One region of the Exiguobacterium sp. N4-1P genome, then DNA from elsewhere that is predicted to be linked to it. Evidence: predicted binding sites of a transcription regulator. Region 1 holds the regulator's gene; the other holds the start of a gene.

What was found. The regulator LexA, encoded in region 1, represses DNA repair genes until DNA is damaged. The targets are predictions, from matches to a motif close to CGAACATATGTTCG.
Region 2: the regulator LexA is predicted to act here: its motif matches at 1,382-1,395, upstream of A0126_RS15135 (YolD-like family protein).

The regions. Positions count from the first base shown of each region.
Region 1 is NZ_CP022236.1:1,087,547-1,090,979, forward strand. It holds gene A0126_RS05505 (MIP/aquaporin family protein) at 1-401, opposite strand, end outside; gene A0126_RS05510 (metal-binding protein) at 580-1,053, opposite strand; gene lexA (transcriptional repressor LexA) at 1,084-1,698, opposite strand; gene A0126_RS05520 (cell division suppressor protein YneA) at 1,905-2,192, shown strand; gene A0126_RS05525 (YneB family resolvase-like protein) at 2,239-2,892, shown strand; gene A0126_RS05530 (DUF896 domain-containing protein) at 3,006-3,242, shown strand.
Region 2 is NZ_CP022236.1:2,970,101-2,973,533, reverse strand. It holds gene A0126_RS15140 (PBECR4 domain-containing protein) at 67-651, opposite strand; gene A0126_RS15135 (YolD-like family protein) at 1,011-1,349, opposite strand.

The sequences.
Region 1 (3,433 bases):
ACTAAGTTTGATCCCGTATGACGGATTGCTGGACCTGTCGCGAAGACACCGAGTTTTGCGGCTTGATCTTCTGTCGCTTCAAAATGTTTCATGTAATGAAGCCAAACGAGTACTGCGCCAAGGAATGCTCCGACAAGTTGAGCAGCGATATAGATAGGTACATCTGCCCACGGTAAGTCAGAATTGAGCGCGAGCGACAAAGTAACCGCTGGGTTCAAGTGGGCACCACTGGATGCCGCGACGTAAACACCGGTCATAACGGCGAGACCCCAAGCGAGCGTGATGACAATCCAGCCACCATTTTCAGACTTGGTTTTCTTCAGAACGACACCGGCGACGACGCCATCCCCGAGTAGGACGAGAATCAATGTTCCCATCATCTCACTAATAAAATTACTCATGCAAAAACCCTCCCTTTGGATTAAAGCGAATAATGCCTTTCTATTTAAACCTAACCCGAATTGATAACGTTTTCAATACAAATAATTGAAATATAGGAATCGAAATTTTCAATATTTAGGTTTAAAAAAATTAGAATTGGATAATAAAAAGACTTTTTCCATGATTGAATGGAAAAAGTCAGGATCGACGTTTTTTTCGTTTCTTTTTAGGGCGGAACCAACTACTCGTATGATCAAGGATGATATGAATCGTACTTGCGGTCATCACACCGATAATAAAAGCAGGCATGACGTCAATCAATGAGTCGACCGTGCTTGCTTGGATGATTTCACTATAGAAGGCTAAAAAGAGTAGCGGAATCAATAAAGCGGCACTGTAGAGTAGGCGGATGACATCTCCGATGATTAAGCCATGCGACCAGATGGAGCGGTGCGGCATAATTTTAACGTATGGCATCCAAAGGACACGCAAAGGGCCAAAACGATAGTAAGGTTCCGATTTTAAGTCTAAGTCGGGCGAAAGCCATAAGGTCCCGACGGCGATTCCGACAGCGGTCGGGAGCCAATCCGTTTGGTTCGTTGCGACCGAATAAACAACATATCCCGTTAGGGCAACGGAGTTGACCGTATCATGTACATTTCCAGAAGGCATGAAAAAAGACCAGCTTAGCTGGTCCCTCTCTTAGTGAATCGTCCGGTAAACGCCGATGACCTTGCCAAGAATCGACACGTTATCGAAATACATCGGGTCCATCGAGTCATTTTCTGGTTGAAGACGTACCTGTTGATCTTCTAAGAAGAACCGTTTGACTGTCGCTTCACTATCTTCGGTCATCGCAACGACAATCTCCCCGTTTTCTGCTGTGTTTTGTTGACGCACGATAACACGATCGCCATCAAGAATACCTGCATTAATCATCGATTCGCCATCAATCGTCAACATAAAGACGGTTTCATTTCCTACATAATGTGCAGGGAGTGGGAAATGCTCTTCTATGTTTTCAATCGCAGTGATCGGAAGTCCGGCAGTTACCTTGCCGATAACGGGGACATGGACGATCGCTTCGTTGATTTCTTCAGGTTTATCAAGCAATATTTCAATCGCGCGTGGTTTCGTCGGGTCACGGCGAATCAGTCCACGTTTTTCTAGACGATCCAAATGACCGTGTACCGTTGAGCTTGAAGCAAGACCAACAGCTTCACCAATTTCGCGAACTGAAGGTGGATAGCCCTTTAACTTCACTTCAGCGATGATGTAGTCAAGGATTTCTTGTTGACGTTTAGACATTTTCCGCATACGAATTGCCACCTCTTTCCGGATTGGTTTTTTTAGGATTTAGGAATATATGTTTCTAGAATTACTATAACATAGAACAAATGAGCGCACAAACAATTGTTCGATGTTTTTGTGTTGACCGAACACTGGTTCTGTGTTTATTATAGATTATGCGAACAATTGTTCCGAGAACATTTATTCTAATAACCTATTTGGAGGGATTCATGATGATTCATTCTATTCGTACTCATGCCTTTTCAATTCTGTTTTATACGCTCAGTTTTGCTTTCATTCTTTTTCTTTTAACACCACGACCAGATGAAAAGGTACACCAATTACTCACGGCGTCAGTCACGGTTGATGAGAACGTAACGGTCGAACAAGTTGCAGAAGTCTACAATGATGGTTCGATGACGAACCAGGAATACATCGACTGGCTGATCAAGAACAATGAGCTCGAAACAAAACATGTCATTTCGAAAGACAAAATCGTTGTACCAATCGCACAACAATGACAGAATATAAAAGTTGTTGAATGAACGAACAGGGGTGTGAGGTACGATGAAAGTAGTAATCTACTGTCGCGTCTCGACGGAAAAAGAAGCACAAGAGAGCTCACTGGAGCGGCAAAGAGCAGAACTGTCGGGACTCGCTTTAACAAAAGGATTTGAAATCATAGATATCATCGTCGAAAAAGAAAGTGGCTATGATGTAGAGCGAGAAGGGATGTTAACCGTTCTTGATTATGTAACGCGTCATCTGGTGGAAGCGGTGCTCGTGACGGACGATACACGAATCGGACGAGGAAACGCCAAAATCGCGATTTTGCATACGTTCAAAAAACATGATGTCCAGTTGATGACGATGGAGTCAGACGGTGAATACCAACTGGCGGATGCGGAAGCAATGGTCCTCGAGATCGTTTCACTCGTTGAGGAATACCAGCGTAAGCTCCACAATGCAAAAATCGCACGCGGTATGCGACGGGCTGTCGATAATGGTTTTAGACCCGAACAAAATCTTAATCGGCAAGGCGAGAATGCCGGCCGCAGTCGAAAGGAAGTCCCGATTGAAGAAATCGTTCGATTACGTGAACTTGGTTTGACGTTTGCTGACATCGCGACGACCTTACGCGGCATGGGGCATGATATTTCGAAAGCGACGGTCAACCGGCGTTATCTTGAATATAAAGAAGTTGTCCAGTCTTATGAATGAAAGCAGGTGTTGTGTCATCTTGACGCGACAAACTTGCTTTTTTTTTTCGGGTCTTTTACAGTAAGGTTACTATTAAAGTGCTCCGCGTTGAGTCAAAGAGAAAGAGGGATATTATGTTATCACAAGAACAACTCGATCGAATTAATGAACTTGCTAATAAATCAAAAGTCGAACCGTTAACGGAAGCTGAGACGGCGGAACAAAAAGAATTAAGAACGGCCTATTTAGAAGCATTTCGTGGTTCGTTCAAAAATCAAATGATGGGTATCAAAATCGTTGATGAAGAAGGAACGGATGTTACGCCTGAAAAATTGAAGCAAGCACAAGAAGAAGAACGCAATAAACAGTAAGCAAGTTTTGTATGAACGAAAGCTGCGTCGCTCAATCCGTGAGCGAGGTAGCTTTTTTAATGGGAAAATCAGTAATGTGTATCATGAAAGTCGCTTGAAAAGGGCAATAGAGAGCGCATTCATTTTAATGTGACATACTATTTAGAAAAGTTGTATCACATTTCTGTGTGTGCTAAAATGATATAGAATTT
Region 2 (3,433 bases), 1.1 Mb from region 1:
AAATTGTATCGTGGTCGTGTGAAAGAGAACAAAAAAAGAACGATCCGAAGATCGTTTTGTCTCGTTTTATTTTTTGAACGATACGCTGTGAATCTCTTGTCCGTTCGAATCAAGAATCCGCATCGATTTGTAAGGTGCCTGAATACGATCCGCTTTCTTCGCTTTCGGACCCTGGTCCTCTATGAAGGTCATCGGATAAAAAACAGCCGGATCTTCGGAGCCGACGTTGCTGACGCCAAGATAATACACCCAGTTGTACCGGGTGTCGTAACAATAGAACATGACCTTAGCTGGTCCTCTTGTTTTTTCACCGATTTTTGGATTGGTCATCAATTCCACCATTAGACTGAAGAACATGATGCGGTACTCCATTTCTTCATACGTTTGCGGGTTCTTCTCTTTAAGAGAAGCGATCGTCAGCTCGCCTGATTTGATCATGGTGTTGATCTCAAGGTTTGTCCCTAAGTTAAAATAATGCAATCCAATCAAGTGAGGGAACTGCGCATACTTGAAATGAATCTGAAGCGGAGAGACTTTATTGTCAGTCTCGTAAATAAAGGTCTTGTTTGCGAAATGTTCTTCATACATTTCGAGTAGACCAAATAAAGTAACCTGATCAAAGAAGTCAGGACGATTTTTTAGTCGTTTCATCACGATTAATCTCCTTAGAATGAAGTCTACAAAAAAGAGTGACCCTCGAAAAAGGGTCACTCCCGAAAATTAATCGTACGGTACGACTGGACATTCTCCAGTGGGATGCTCCTGTGTATTATTTCTCAGCTTGTCCTTTGTAAAAACATAAAGACAAGTGTGCCCCCAGGCGGGTCCGGATAGTACCACGTATCCTTCATAAGTATATTACCCCTAATACGACTGTTAAAACAAGCAAATTCGCTCAGTTTATGTCCTTTTTCGACAGTTTTATGTCTAAATCGGACACTTTCGTAACGTATTGGCATCGGACGACTCCACTCGCTTCGAGGAGATGGTCGTGCACATCAGGCATATACTTAGAAGACTGTCGAGGCACCAATCAGCTGATCGAAGCGTACGATTTCTTCTTGGAAATTACTTTTTCGTAGTAAAATAGTGTCTTTTTCATAATTGAGTTTCTCAACATATGCGTTGAACTTATATTCGATTTCGGTGTGATGCGTGACAATACGGAGGAGCCCTCCGTTAAAGATTGCATCATTCAACACATTTTCGATTTGTGGATCCAATAGCTCGTCGTAATTCGGGACATCCAGTTGATGTACTTCCCGGTGATACTGTTTGAGCATCGCCTCGTGTTCAGGCATGAGAAATAATACCCATTTCAAGTTTCCGCGGTTGACGTATCGCGTCATTGTGAATCACTCCTCTAGGTTTCGAAAAATAAAGAACATTCGTTCCTAATTTATACCCCAGATTCGTGATCCGCAATTCTGCTCTTCGCAACGGGTACCACGTCGAGAATGGCGTCGGCACCGCGCTAACTTTGATGGGTCTGGTTGTTTTTATGCATGTTGGCTCAGCGGCACTCAGACGACGTCTCGTCCGTTTACAGCCGATTAGAGTGCGATATTGCACCCATTTTGATAGAATTTTGCAGGAATTCGCTCGTTTTCGCTCGATTTCTGCACGTTCAGGAAAAAATGATGATTGTTATTGCGTTGAATGGCTTCGCTGCAGTCGTATGATCAAGACGAACTGAGCAGGTCTCCTTCTCGTGAAACGATGGTGACATTAAAATATATAGGAAAAATAGGAGATTTTTTTAACAACAATTTTAATTTTTTTGATTTTCATAAGCATACGCCAACGTTGATGAAGCGGAAGGGCACTTTCGTACGCCTTCACTCATTCAATTATGGGGCTGCAACATGCCTAGTAACAAGCATAACTGACCTTACTGACAAGCATAATTTTAAAATAGTGCGTTGAATTGGAGTAGCAGCAGGTGACCTACCTGATGCCGATGATAATACATGTGTTTTATTCTACTACATACGATAATTTTTGTGATGTCGATAAACGTCTTCCGAACAAATATCGGAATGCGTCAAACAGCGGAATCACGCTGTGCCAAGCTGTCATCGTACGGACGAATTGATTCGTTTCAAAGTAAAACAAATACTCCATTCGAGGCGTATTAATTGAATCCTTTAATCGTTCCCCTGAAGAATCCCTCCATGTGTACATCATAGATTAAATTATGACAGGTTTGCGACCGAAGTTCGACTCACTGATGAACTACATCTAGTAAACGAGGGGTAATCCTTACTGTGTTTCGTTGGTATTGCTGGCGTCATAAAAAAACGACATACCCGGTGAGACCGAACATCCTCAACGTGAGTTACCGCTTGCATATGATTCCCCGAACAGTGTATATAGAAAAGGAATCTGCACGAAAGGTGACATGATGGTGGAATTTGCTACCGGCCAGCTGAACCGGTAGCGCCTCCACAAGAGATATTTCGAGCATATATGAGAACTGTGACCGCGAATGGCTCGAAATGCGATTCACAGTGTAAGAGATGTATGATTGTGACGAAATCGAAGAATCCCGATTTGTAGCAAAGTGGCTCCGCGGCTTTAACGAATCCGTTTAGTGGTGTTCGCTGCTTGTTCGTCAGCCGATCAGGTGCGATTCACATTTCGAAGCGAATGCAAATGCCGAACTGGGAACTCGAAATAAAAGACCGCCGCGTGACCAAAATGGCTTGTCACCCCCGATACTTCCTCATCGAAACCATTAGAGGTTTCAAAGTCAATATACTTCGCAAACTTTATGAATATTCCGCTCAGATGTCCGAGCAGTCGGGAAAAGGTGTCTGATAATGATCCAGAAACGCACGCCCTTTTCTTCCCTGTATTCTATGCGGCGCCATCCGAAAATTTTTTTACATGATATCTATTTTTGAAAATGATTGGAGTTATAAGGAGGGGCGACGTCCTTTTTGATGTATGCTCTCCTCATGTACGTCATTGTGTCACAAAATCAAAACGAATGTGCGGTTATTCGGTGTGACGTCGAAAACGAAACTTTGGTATTGCTAGAGAAATCGATGACGACGCTGAACGAATCATCCGTCATCGTGTTCATCCTTCCTATTTCCGTACTTGCCAAAAACGCGATAAAAAGGACATTTGTTGATGAAATAGTGTATCGAAACTATAAAAGTTGTTCGATGATCTATCTTCTCGTCGTACTTCCTTTGATCTTCTCGACACTCGGATAGACTTTTTGACCGTTCCATGATTCGTCTTGTTAACTGTGATTGGTAATTTGAATCACACCAAAAGAAGGAATCATCATGAACAACACGAAGCACTCAAGACCCGCGGCAAAGTCAAGATTCATCAAATCGGTAAATGGTCATGGATTTGGAAGAAACGCTGTTTCCTGCACATTTACTAGACGCTTGGCGGGAAGAAATTCAAGTTTAAC